DNA from 4 places in the Erwinia sp. GW821-FHT03D09 genome. Region 3 is predicted to be linked to each of the others. Evidence: predicted binding sites of a transcription regulator. Region 3 holds the regulator's gene; each other region holds the start of a gene.
The links. Region 3 encodes PurR, which represses purine synthesis genes. Its sites were predicted from a motif close to CANGCAAACGTTTGCNTG; they were not measured.

Region 1 (3,331 bases), on a different contig from region 3:
CGGAACAGTACGGAACCAAATACCGTCACGCCCAGCGTCACCATAGAAATAATGATGGTTTTACTGTCGGGAGAGGAGCCGTCTGCAGGCAGCAGACCAGCCATATTCGCCGCCACGCCCGCCAGCTCCAGGCCGATAACCGCCACAATCGCGCCCATCGCCGCCGGTGGGAACATCACGTCCAGCCAGCCGGTACCGGCTTTTTTAACAATCAGCGCCACCAGGCAGAACAGCACACCGCACATAATAAAGCCGCCCAGCGCCACTTCGTATCCCAGCGGCAGCAGCAGCAGTACCGGAGAGATAAAGGCAAAGCTTGAGCCGAGGTACGCCGGGATTTTGCCCTTACAGATAAACAGGTACAGCAGCGTGCCGATACCGTTAAACAGCAACACCGTGGCCGGGTTGATGTGGAACAGAATCGGCACCAGCACGGTGGCACCAAACATCGCGAACAGGTGCTGGAAGCTGAGTGGAATGGTTTGCAGCAGCGGTGGCCGCTCGTGTACGCCTATTGCGCGACGCGTCATGTTTCACTACCCCTTGATATGTTTGCCATAAAAAAGCCGACTCTGCGGTCGGCTTGATACAAAAAAATCATCTCACAGTAGAATTGCATCCACCATAAGGGACTGACAGGCCAGGCGTTGTCGTCGCAGGCAGTTTGGACACGACCAGCGCGCGATAACCGGAGCGTACACCAGGTACGTGAGGATTATGAGCACTGCCCGAGTGCAAAATGGCAAGTAAGATAGCCTGGAACATACTTTACTTAGTACCAAAAATCTTATCGCCGGCGTCGCCGAGGCCAGGGATGATATACCCCTTATCGTTCAGCCCCTGGTCAACGGATGCGGTATAGAGTTCAACATCCGGGTGCGCTTTCTCCAGCGCGGCGATGCCTTCCGGTGCAGCGACCAGTACCAGCACCTTAATGCTGGTGCAGCCTGCTTTTTTCAGCAGATCGATAGTGGCAATCATAGAGCCACCGGTGGCCAGCATCGGGTCAACGACCAGCGCCATACGCTCTTCAATATTGGAAACCAGCTTCTGGAAATACGGTACCGGCTCCAGTGTCTCTTCGTCGCGGTACACGCCGACCACGCTGATACGTGCGCTCGGTACGTGCTCCAGCACGCCTTCCATCATGCCCAGACCGGCACGCAGGATTGGCACAACGGTAATCTTCTTACCTTTAATCTGTTCGATCTGCACCGGGCCGTTCCAGCCCTCGATGGTCACTGTCTCAGTTTCCAGATCGGCAGTCGCTTCATAGGTCAGCAGGCTTCCCACTTCTGACGCGAGTTCACGAAAACGTTTGGTGCTTACGTCGTTCTCACGCATCAGACCCAGTTTATGTTTGACCAGCGGGTGTTTGACTTCCACGATCTTCATTGTTGTACTCCCGGAGTGTTAAGCAGCAAAAAAAAAATCGCGAGATTATAGCGCCATTTAGCCGCAGCGCCATATGACTTAGTGCAATAGTTTAGTTAATCTCGGCGATTGGTGTCAGGATTAGCTGAAATTCACCTATCCGCCATGCGGGGTAAGATGGCACTCGCAAACGTTTGCCTGCACTGGTAGAATTACGGCGCTTTATTTTTACCACCACACCACCAACCGCAAACGCGTGGGGATTTCGCAGTGACCGACAAAACCTCTCTCAGCTATAAAGACGCCGGCGTAGATATCGATGCTGGTAATGCTTTAGTCGATCGTATCAAAGGCGTAGTGAAAAAAACCCGCCGCCCTGAAGTCATGGGTGGACTGGGCGGTTTCGGTGCCCTTTGTGCGCTGCCGCAAAAATACCGTGAACCCGTACTGGTTTCCGGCACTGACGGCGTTGGCACCAAGCTGCGTCTGGCGATGGACCTGAAGCGCCACGATACGATTGGTATCGATCTGGTCGCGATGTGCGTTAACGATCTGGTGGTACAGGGCGCAGAGCCTCTGTTTTTCCTCGACTACTACGCAACCGGCAAACTGGATGTGGATACCGCAGCCAGCGTCATCACCGGCATCGCAGAAGGCTGTTCACAGTCTGGCTGTGCGCTGGTCGGCGGTGAAACCGCTGAAATGCCTGGTATGTACCACGGCGAAGATTACGACGTGGCGGGTTTCTGCGTCGGCGTGGTCGAGAAGTCTGAAATCATCGACGGCAGCAAAGTGACCGATGGTGACGTGCTGATCGCGCTGGGTTCCAGCGGCCCGCACTCTAACGGCTACTCGCTGGTGCGTAAAATTCTGGAAGTCAGCAAAACCGACCCGGAAACCACCCAGCTGGAAGGCAAATCGCTTTCCGATCACCTGCTGGCACCAACCCGTATTTACGTGAAAAACATCCTCAGCCTGATTGAGCAGGTTGACGTGCACGCCATCGCCCACCTGACCGGCGGTGGCTTCTGGGAAAATATCCCGCGCGTACTGCCGGACAACACCCAGGCCGTGCTTGAAGAGTCAAGCTGGGAATGGCCAGCGGTGTTCGGCTGGATGCAGCAGGCCGGTAACGTCAGCCGTCATGAAATGTACCGCACCTTTAACTGTGGCGTGGGTATGGTCATTGCCCTGAGCGCGGCAGAAGCAGACAAAGCGGTACAGCTGATGAACGACGCGGGTGAAAAAGCCTGGAAAATTGGTACCATTAAAGCCTCTGATTCTGAAGAGCGTGTGGTCATCAATTTATGAAACGTATAGTCGTGCTGGTTTCCGGGAATGGAAGCAACTTACAGGCAATTCTGGATGCCTGTCAGCAGGGGCGCATCAACGGCAGCATCGCTGCCGTATTCAGCAACAAGACGGAGGCCTATGGCCTGGAGCGCGCACGTGAAGCAGGCGTTCCGGCTCATGCGCTGACCGCCTCGCAGTTTGCTGACCGCGAAGCGTTCGACCGCCAGCTGATGCTGGAAATCGATGCCTATGCCCCCGATCTGGTGGTACTGGCCGGCTATATGCGCATTCTCAGCCCGGCGTTCGTGCAGCGTTATGCCGGACGGATGCTGAATATCCACCCTTCCCTGCTGCCGAAATACCCGGGGCTGCACACTCATCGCCAGGCAATTGAGAACGGCGATGATGAGCACGGTACCTCTGTGCATTTTGTGACGGAAGAACTGGACGGTGGTCCGGTGATTTTACAGGCGAAGGTGCCGGTATTTCGTGAAGACAGCGAAGCGGATGTGACCGCACGCGTTCAGCATCAGGAACACGCGATTTATCCGCTGGTGGTGAGCTGGTTCGTTGAAGGCCGGCTGGCAATGCGTGACGATCGCGCCTGGCTGGATGGCCAGCCGCTCCCTGCAGAAGGGCATGCGTTCGAGTAGTTGATGCAGGG
Region 2 (3,331 bases), on a different contig from region 3:
GACCAGTTCCGGCATGGCATTGGACAGGCCACCCGCACCCACGTCGTGGATAAACAGAATCGGGTTGGCTTCACCCATCTGCCAGCAGCGGTCGATCACTTCCTGGCAGCGGCGTTCCATTTCCGGGTTGTCGCGCTGTACGGAGGCGAAGTCCAGATCGGCATCCGACTGCCCGGAAGCCATGGATGAGGCCGCACCGCCGCCCAGACCGATATTCATCGCCGGGCCACCCAGTACGATCAGCTTGGCACCGACGGTGATTTCGCCTTTCTGCACGTGATCGGCACGGATGTTACCAATACCGCCAGCCAGCATGATTGGCTTATGGTAGCCGCGCAGCTCTTCGCCGTTATGGCTGTTGACGCGCTCTTCATAGGTACGGAAGTAGCCGTTCAGCGCCGGGCGACCAAATTCGTTGTTAAACGCCGCGCCACCCAGAGGGCCTTCGGTCATGATATCCAGTGCGGTTACGATACGATCCGGCTTGCCGAAATCTTCTTCCCACGGCTGTTCAAAACCCGGGATACGCAGGTTAGATACGGAGAAGCCAACCAGACCGGCTTTTGGTTTCGCGCCGCGTCCGGTCGCGCCTTCATCACGGATTTCGCCACCGGAACCGGTCGCCGCACCCGGCCACGGCGAAATCGCCGTCGGGTGGTTATGGGTTTCTACCTTCATCAGGATATGCGTGTCTTCCTGATGGAAATCATAGGCGCCCTGGCGGTCAGCGTAGAAACGCCCCACCTGAGAACCTTCCATTACCGCGGCATTGTCTTTATAGGCAGACAGCACGTGGTCCGGGGTTTTCTCAAAGGTGTTTTTGATCATCTTGAACAGAGATTTTGGCTGCTGTTCACCGTCAATCACCCAGTCGGCATTAAAAATTTTGTGACGGCAGTGCTCTGAGTTTGCCTGAGCAAACATATAGAGCTCGATATCGTTCGGGTTGCGCCCCAGTTTTTCAAACGCGGCCAGCAGGTAGTCGATCTCATCCTCGGCCAGTGCCAGGCCCAGCTTGATATTAGCCTGAACCAGCGCATCACGACCTTCACCCAGCACGTCCACGCTCTGTACCGGCGCGGGCTGATGGTGTGCGAACAGCTGCTCGGCCTGATTCAGATCCGTAAAGACGGTTTCCATCATGCGGTCGTGCAGCAGAGCAGCCAACGTGCCCCATTGCGCATCGGTCAGCTGTGGAGCCTGAATATAGAAGGCCAGGCCGCGCTCAAGGCGCAGAACCTGTGGCAGGTCGCAGTTGTGGGCGATATCGGTCGCTTTGGATGACCACGGGGAGATCGTGCCGGGACGCGGGGTCACCAGCAGCAGGCGGCCTTCCGGGGTATGCTCAGCGAGAGAAGGACCGTATTTCAGCAGGCGCTGCAGGCGCGCTTTAGCATCCGCATCAAGCGGTGCGCTGACATCGGCGAAATGGACGTACTCGGCGTAAATATCACTCACCGGCAGGTGAGCGTCCTGAAAGCGGGTCAGCAGTTTGTTAATACGAAATGCCGACAGGGCGGGCGAACCACGCAGAATTTCCATCATTAAAGATCTCTCGTCTCGAAGCGCCGGGCGACGCTTCATTGGGCGCAACAGGGAAAACGGGCGCTATTATAGAGAATCCCCACCGGTTACGAAACCGTTTGCGCAGAATTAATCGGCATCCAGAATTGGCTGAAAATCGCACGATTCAGGTTGATTTAGGTTGCGATGCCACTCGGACTTGAGCAAAATGCTCCACGCTCAGGAGCAATTATAGCCAATAAATACTGCCATTAAAGACAGATGCCCGAGAGCCACCGAGAGATAACTATTTGAAACGCCTAAAATTAAACTACCTGCTCACCGGGCTGGTGATGGTGCTGCTCGCGCTTGCACTGTGGCCGTCGATACCCTGGTACGGCGGTGCAACCGACCGCATCGCGCAGATAAAATCGCGAGGAGTTTTACGTGTAAGCACGATAAATTCTCCTCTGACTTACTACACCGTGAATAAATCACCTGCTGGTATGGACTACGAGCTGGCAAAACGCTTCGCCGATTATCTTGGTGTGAAGCTGGAAGTAACCGTGCGCCCGAACCTGAGCGATCTGTTTGACGATCTGGAAGATGACAAAGCTGATGTGCTGGCGGCCGGTTTAATCTACAACAATGAACGTCTGGCGCATTTCCGTGCCGGACCGACCTACTATTCCGTTTCGCAGCAGCTGGTGTACCGCATCGGAGCAACGAGACCGAAGAATCTCGGCGATCTTAAGGGACGGCTAATTGTGGCGTCCGGTTCGGCCTATCTTTCTACCCTGCGTGGTTCGAAAGAGAATCAGTACCCGGATCTCGATTGGGCGATCTCCACCGATCAAACGCCGCAGACGCTGCTGCAGGCCGTGGCCGATGGCAAGATCGAGTATACGGTCGGCGATTCGGTAACCATTGGCCTGATGCAACGCATCCATCCGCAGCTGGCAGTGGCATTTGATATCACGGATGAAGAACCTGTCACCTGGTATATCCCGCGTGAGCAGGACGACAGCCTGAATGCGGCGATGCTCGACTTCTATAATCAGATGGGTGAAGAAGACGCGATGGCACGGCTGGATGAAAAGTATCTCGGCCACGTCGGTACCTTTGACTATGTTGACACCCGGACGTTCCTGCGGGCCATTGACGGCACGCTGCCGGCGATCCAGCCGCTGTTTGAAAAATATGCGCAGAGCATCGACTGGCGGCTGCTGGCGGCAATTTCTTACCAGGAATCACACTGGAACCCTCAGGCTACTTCGCCAACCGGCGTGCGCGGGATGATGATGTTAACGCGTAACACCGCAGACAGCCTGAATGTTACGGACCGGACCGATCCCGAGCAAAGCGTGCGCGGCGGCAGCGAGTACCTGGTGAAGATGATGGAGAAAGTGCCTGCGGGCATCCCGGATGATGAACGCATCTGGTTCGCCCTTGCCGCTTATAATATGGGCTACGCCCATATGCTGGATGCGCGCAAGCTGACGGAAAAACAGCAGGGCAATCCTGACAGCTGGGCCGATGTAAAGCTGCGGCTGCCGATGTTAAGCCAGAAGCGTTACTACAGCCAGACCACCTATGGCTATGCACGCGGGCACGAAGCCTACGCGTATGTCGAGAATATCAGGAAGTATCAGATAAGCCTGGTGGGCTATCTGGAGGATCAGGAAAGAAAACTGGCGCAGAAGGCCGCAACCGAGGCCGAGTTGGGTAATGCCTATCCCGCCGTTCCGCCGCAGTTAGCAATGAACTGAGGCTAAAGTGTCTTCCCCGCCAGGCGCTGCGCTTTTTTCTCCGCACGGCGATGGCGGAA
Region 3 (3,331 bases):
TCGCCGTTGAAGTTGAGCAAGGCACACCGCGCACGCTATCAGAAAGCGCGTGAAACAGCGATGAACAAGCTGATGGGCCAGTTAGGTAAACCCTACCAGTGGGGCGGCGCCTCACCCTCGACCGGTTTCGACTGTAGCGGCCTGGTGTGGTACGCCTATAAAGACCTGGTGAAGTTTAAGATCCCGCGCACGGCGAATGAGATGTATCACCTGCGTGATGCTGCACCAATCAAACGCGACAAGCTGGAAAAAGGCGATTTGGTGTTCTTCCGCATCAGCGGACGCGGTACTGCCGATCACGTTGGCGTTTATCTTGGCGGTGGGAAATTCATTCAGTCACCGAGAACCGGCAAAGATATTCAGGTAAGCACGCTGGGCGATGATTACTGGCAGGAGCATTACATTGGTGCACGCCGAATGATGACGCCGAAAACGATTCGCTGATTGCGCAACGCGGACCGTCAGGACTCATTGCTAATCGGGAGGAGCCATGCTCCTCCCGATTTTCTTAGTACAGAATAGCCGTGAAGCTAAATGCAATAATCATCAGTAGCGCACCCACCGTGGTCAGCAGTGAGAATTTCAGATCGGTACTCATCGTCTCTCCTTAATAACCCTGTAAAATGTATGCACAAAGATTTTCTCACAGTTCCCCGTAAAAATCTCGTTTTCTCTGCGCAGCCTTGTTAGAATTCCTCTTTTCCGTTGCGCAACAGCAGCGGAAACGGTTTTTGCCAGCTCTGCAGTCACTCTACGGACGATTTTTTCCCCTTTCCGACCCGTTGCGGCAACATCTAAACCACTTTGGTCTGGCGGGAAAAGGCCGCACCCAGGCAAACGTTTAACCAACCTGTTATCAAATAGTTACGATAACACCAGGAGCATAAGTTTAATGGCAACAATTAAGGATGTGGCAAAGCGAGCCGGGGTTTCAACAACCACGGTTTCCCACGTAATTAATAAAACGCGCTTTGTAGCCGAAGAGACTCGTGAAGCCGTGTGGGCAGCAATTAAGGAATTGCACTATTCCCCCAGCGCCGTGGCACGTAGTCTGAAGGTTAACCACACCAAAACCATCGGCCTGCTGGCAACATCCAGCGAAGCGCCCTATTTTGCCGAAATTATTGAAGCCGTGGAAAACCGCTGCTTTGCCAAAGGCTATACCCTGATCCTTGGGAATGCGCACAACGACCTGCACAAACAGCAGGCTTACCTGTCGATGATGGCGCAGAAGCGCGTGGACGGGCTGCTGGTAATGTGCTCTGAGTATCCGGATTCATTAATCTCGATGCTGGAAGACCACCGCAATATCCCGATGGTGGTGATGGACTGGGGCGAATCGCGCGGTGATTTCACCGATACAGTACTGGATAACGCCTTTGAAGGCGGCTATCTGGCCGGGCGTTATCTTATTGAGCGTGGTCACCGTGATATCGGTGCCATTCCTGGACAGCTGGAGCGCAACACCGGCGGCGGACGCCATGCCGGATTCCTCAAAGCGCTGAACGAAGCCGGGATTACCCTGCGCGAAGAGTGGCTGGTCCAGGGCGACTTTGAACCTGAATCCGGTTATCGCGCCATGCAGCAGATTCTGGGGCAGAAACAGCGCCCTACTGCCATCTTCTGCGGCGGCGACGTGATGGCTATGGGCGCAATTTGTGCCGCAGATGAGATGGGCCTGCGCGTTCCGCAGGATATTTCGGTGATCGGTTATGATAACGTGCGCAACGCCCGCTATTTCACACCGGCGCTGACCACGGTGCATCAGCCGAAAGAAAGGCTGGGAGAAACCGCGTTTGATATGCTGTTCGATCGCATCACCAGCAAGCGTGAAGAACCGCAGACCATTGAAGTTCATCCGTCCCTGATTGAACGGCGCTCCGTTGCCGACGGCCCGTTCCGCGACTATCGCCGCTAATCCCGTTCGCTCAGGCGGACGGTTCACTCAGCCATTCAGCATTAAGCGTATCGCTGTCGCCGACGTAATCGAGCAGCCAGTTCAGCGCCGGTGACGCACTTTGTTCCGACCAGCTCAGGCAACATGGGCTGATCGGGAACGGGTTTGCCAGCGTCAGTTCCGCAACGCCCCCTTCTGCGATCCACCCCCGGGCAAAGTGCCCCGGGATCATGCCGACGCACAGTCCGGCCCGCAGACAGTCAATCGCGCTGTCCCAGTCAGGAACCACCAGCCGACGCTGATTATCCAGCGTCCAGGTATTACGCTTTGGCAGCGATCGCGACGTGTCCTCCAGCGTCAGCGATGGCCATTCGCGCAGCAGATCGTCGCTGAGCGGGCTTGTCTGGTGCAACAGGGGATGCCCCGCCTTTACCACACAGCGCCAGTTAAGGCTACCCATATCGCGGAAGGCGAAGCGTCCGCCGACCGGCACAGCCTGGGTGGCACCAATCGCCACATCAACGCGGCCATCCGCCAGCGCATCCCACACGCCGTTAAACACCTCAGGGAAGATATGCAGTTCCATATCGGGGAAATGACGGTAGAAATCGACGATAAGCTGGCGGGTACGCTGCGGTCTGACAATGCGGTCAACGGCGATATTAATCTGACCTCGCCAGCCGTTAGCCACCTGCTGACAGCGGCGACGCGTGGCAAGCATTTTTTTGATAACAAAACGCCCTTCCTCGCTAAATACTCGCCCGGCCTCGGTCAACACCACATCGCGATGGCGTCGTTCAAACAGGCTGACGGCCAGCCACTGCTCTAGCTGGCGTACGGTATAGCTTACCGCAGAAGGCACGCGGTGAAGCTCAGCCGCTGCGGCAGTAAAGCTGCCAGTTCTGGCAACGGCTTCAATCACTTCCAGAGAATGTTCTGACCACATCACTTTGCCTGCAAATTTTTTCAATGGAACTGACGAATATTAGCGTTTCACAAGCGTAAGTGCATCCCTTTACACTCCCTGCGATAAAAAACTGCCCTGTACGAGTAAACTATGCCTTCAAAATTCTTTATCGTTTATCTGGCTATGCTGAGCATGCTGGGTTTCCTTGCTACCGATATGTACCTGCCCGCTTTTGGTGAGATGCAGCAGGATCTTGCCACCGGTTCTGGCGTTATCAGCGCCAGCCTGAGCATCTTCCTTGCCGGCTTCGCCTGCGCACAGCTGATTTGGGGAACACTGTCCGACCGCCTTGGCCGCAAGCCCGTGCTGCTGGTGGGGCTGGGGATGTTCGCTATCGGCTGTGCTGCCATGATGTGGGTGCATTCCGCTCCGTGGCTGCTGTTTTTCCGTTTCCTGCAGGCTGTGGGTGTGTGTGCCGCAGCCGTAAGCTGGCAGGCCCTGGTTGTCGATCGCTACAGCGCCGAGCA
Region 4 (3,331 bases), on a different contig from region 3:
GGTGGTTTATGCCCAGCTGCGCGATCCGACGGTGATGCTGTTTACCGGTGCACTGATGGGGATGTTCGTTAACGGCATGATTGGCGGCTACGGTGCGCTGATCTCTGACACCTATCCAGTGAAGGTGCGCGCCACCGCACAGAACGTCCTGTTTAACCTCGGTCGCGGCGTTGGCGGTTTTGGTCCGCTGGTAATTGGTCTGCTGGTGGGGCAGTGGTCCTTCACCGCAGCGATTACCCTGCTGGCGCTGATTTACCTGCTGGATATCATCGCCACCCTGTTCCTGCTGCCGAAAAAACAGGGCAGCGAGGATGTGCTGGGTGCGATTGGCTGATTAGCGCGTCAGCTGCCAGCCCTTTTCGCGCCACAGCGCCGGCAGCTGCGCCATACCGGTAAACACGGTGACCAGCGGATGGTCGATGGCGGGATTGTGCGCGTCCGCGCAGTAGTAAAATACCGGGATCCCGGCGGCGATCCCCGCTTTTGCCCCGGCTTCGGAGTCATCCACCAGGATGCAGTGCTCAATCGGGATGCCCATCTGCTGCGCGGCGTGGTGCATCAGCTCCGGCTCGGGCTTCCAGTGCTGGATATCGTAACCGCTGTAGAGGCGATCGCTGAAAAACGGCAGCAGCCCGGTCAGGCCCAGCGAGTGCTGCATTTTCGGTGCCGTACCGTTGGATACGACACACATTGGCACCTGAATGCTTTCTACCAGCGCTTTAGCGCCGGGGATCGCCTTCAGTTCCAGATCGAACAGTCTTGCTACTTCTACGCGGTAGGCCGGTTCAAGCACCTCAACCGGGGTGGTCAGGCCATGCTGTTCGCAGACATCGGCCACGATGTCATACAGTTTTACGCCTTTATACTTCTCGAACATCTCCTGCAGCGAAAGCGTAACGCCAAACTGCGCGAAGGTATTCACATAGCCCTGGGTACAGAGCACTTCGCTGTCTACCAGCGTTCCATCACAATCAAAAAATACACACTCCACTGACATCTGCGCGTCCTTCAGGCCGGTTAAGCTTTCTTTTCTACTTTACGCGACTGTAGCAGGATTGCGACTGCAAATGTCAATTACGGTTAATGGCGGTGATTCGACGGCGAAAACAGCGCAATCGGTTGCGAAAAAACCGGTTACCCCCCATCCAAAATGCGTCATTATGGGGTAGGATAGCCATCGACTTTTTTCTCCGTTCTGGAAACACATAATGACTAATCCCGGTTTGTTACAACGGATTTTTAAATTGCAGGAGCATGGCACCACGGCCCGTACTGAGGTGATTGCGGGCTTCACCACGTTTCTGACGATGGTGTACATCGTTTTTGTTAACCCGCAGATCCTCGGCGTGGCCGGTATGGATACGCAGGCGGTGTTTGTCACCACCTGCCTGATCGCCGCTGTTGGCAGCATCCTTATGGGGCTGGTGGCCAACCTTCCGGTTGCGCTGGCACCGGCAATGGGCCTGAATGCCTTCTTTGCCTTCGTGGTGGTGGGTGCGATGGGCATCTCGTGGCAGGTGGGCATGGGGGCAATCTTCTGGGGCGCAACCGGCCTGCTGCTGCTGACCATTTTCCGCGTGCGCTACTGGATGATTGCCAATATCCCGGTCAGCCTGCGCGTGGGGATCACCGCCGGTATCGGGCTGTTTATCGCGATGATGGGCCTGAAAAATGCCGGGATCATCGTGCCGAACGAAGCCACGCTGGTCAGCGTCGGTAACCTGACCTCGCACAGTGTGCTGCTGGGTGCGCTGGGCTTCTTTATCATCGCAATTCTGGCATCCCGCAATATTCACGCGGCGGTACTGGTTTCCATCGTGGTGACTACCGGGATTGGCCTGGCGATTGGTGATGTGAAATACACCGGCATTTTCTCTGCGCCGCCGCCGGTCACCTCGGTACTGGGCCAGGTAGATCTTGCCGGCTCACTGAACATTGGCATGGCCGGGATTATCTTCTCCTTTATGCTGGTTAACCTGTTTGACTCTTCCGGCACGCTGATTGGCGTCACCGATAAGGCCGGTCTGACCGATGAGAAAGGCACATTCCCACACATGAAGCAGGCGCTGTACGTTGACAGCATCAGCTCGGTGGCCGGTTCATTTATCGGTACTTCCTCCGTTACCGCCTACATCGAAAGCTCTTCCGGCGTGTCCGTCGGTGGGCGCACGGGACTGATGGCGGTGGTCACCGGAATTCTGTTCCTGCTGGTGATGTTCCTGTCTCCGTTAGCCGGTACGGTGCCTGCCTATGCGGCCGCCGGTGCCCTGATTTACGTTGGCGTACTGATGACTTCCAGCCTTGCACGCGTGAAATGGGACGATCTGACCGAAGCCGTTCCGGCGTTTGTGACCGCCGCGATGATGCCGTTCAGCTTCTCGATTACCGAAGGGATCGCGCTTGGCTTTATCTCTTACTGCGTGATGAAGCTGGGCACCGGCCGCTGGCGTGAAATCAGCCCGTGCGTGGTGGTGGTGGCGCTGCTGTTCGTGCTGAAGATTGTGTTTGTTGACGCACATTAAGTGCTCTGCAATAGCAGGGTGGCCTTGCGCCACCCTGCTATCAGGAATAGTAGTGCTGCTTCTCGGCGGGCAGGCTGGTTAAACGCAGCGCCCGTGGCCCCATATTCAACGAATAGACGTTAATACTCTGCAGTGAATTCCAGCCTTCAGAATCATCATATTCCCACAGATGTAGCCGATCGGTTCCCGGTGAGAGCGCGCACGACCACACCATCAGCGCTTCCACATCACAGATAGCCTGAATATCGGCCAGTGTGGAAGAACGCAGCCTTCCCGAAGCGGGATGCAGGCGCAGCGCATCAAAACCACCGTTACCCTCCCCGGTCATCTTCAGAATGCTTTGGCGAAGAGTCCAGATTTGAGTACAGGCTTCTGAAGGATCGTTCTGGGCGTTGATCCAGGCTTTTTCACCGGATGAAAAAGAGTGCAGGTACTGCTCTAGAGTCTGGCGGCTGTGCGCGCGAAAAATTTCCATATCCAGTCCGGCACGGCAACCCTCTTCCGCCAGCAGAACACCAACCACATTTCCGGCGTAGGAGATGCTGAAGTCAGGAAGATCGGGATCGGAAAAACAGGGGCGCCCGCCGTCAGCAAGGCGAATATTCGGAAGCTGGGAGATGCCGTAGACCCGTAGCATCAGTTCCGCCAGCAGCGTTCTGGCCGCGAGATAGCGGCGACGGCGCCTCTCCGCCAGGCTGGCTGAATGCTCTACCAGCTGCAACGGAAGTCGGTGAACCTGTGCTGTAGTCTGGACAAGTGTCCATCGTGCAAAATGACTTGCCATCTGTCACTCCATGAAAATGGTCGGG

Region 1: purM (phosphoribosylformylglycinamidine cyclo-ligase) is a predicted target of PurR. The motif match lies at 1,558-1,575, and genes of this name have one in related genera.
Region 2: purL (phosphoribosylformylglycinamidine synthase) is a predicted target of PurR. The motif match lies at 1,633-1,650, and genes of this name have one in related genera.
Region 4: AC07U6_RS14585 (NCS2 family permease) is a predicted target of PurR. The motif match lies at 1,109-1,126, and genes of this name have one in related genera.

Annotation. Positions count from the first base shown of each region.
Region 1 is NZ_JBWKUK010000008.1:155,924-159,254, reverse strand. Features, by position in the region: gene uraA (uracil permease) at 1-530, opposite strand, end outside; gene upp (uracil phosphoribosyltransferase) at 769-1,395, opposite strand; gene purM (phosphoribosylformylglycinamidine cyclo-ligase) at 1,645-2,685, shown strand; gene purN (phosphoribosylglycinamide formyltransferase) at 2,682-3,320, shown strand.
Region 2 is NZ_JBWKUK010000008.1:70,815-74,145, reverse strand. Features, by position in the region: gene purL (phosphoribosylformylglycinamidine synthase) at 1-1,545, opposite strand, end outside; gene mltF (membrane-bound lytic murein transglycosylase MltF) at 1,815-3,272, shown strand; gene tadA (tRNA adenosine(34) deaminase TadA) at 3,275-3,331, opposite strand, start outside.
Region 3 is NZ_JBWKUK010000001.1:100,333-103,663, reverse strand. Features, by position in the region: gene AC07U6_RS00545 (C40 family peptidase) at 1-444, shown strand, start outside; gene cydH (cytochrome bd-I oxidase subunit CydH) at 509-598, opposite strand; gene purR (HTH-type transcriptional repressor PurR) at 893-1,918, shown strand; gene punR (DNA-binding transcriptional activator PunR) at 1,929-2,843, opposite strand; gene punC (purine nucleoside transporter PunC) at 2,955-3,331, shown strand, end outside.
Region 4 is NZ_JBWKUK010000013.1:103,129-106,459, reverse strand. Features, by position in the region: gene AC07U6_RS14595 (MFS transporter) at 1-334, shown strand, start outside; gene yieH (6-phosphogluconate phosphatase) at 335-997, opposite strand; gene AC07U6_RS14585 (NCS2 family permease) at 1,209-2,522, shown strand; gene AC07U6_RS14580 (4'-phosphopantetheinyl transferase family protein) at 2,563-3,306, opposite strand.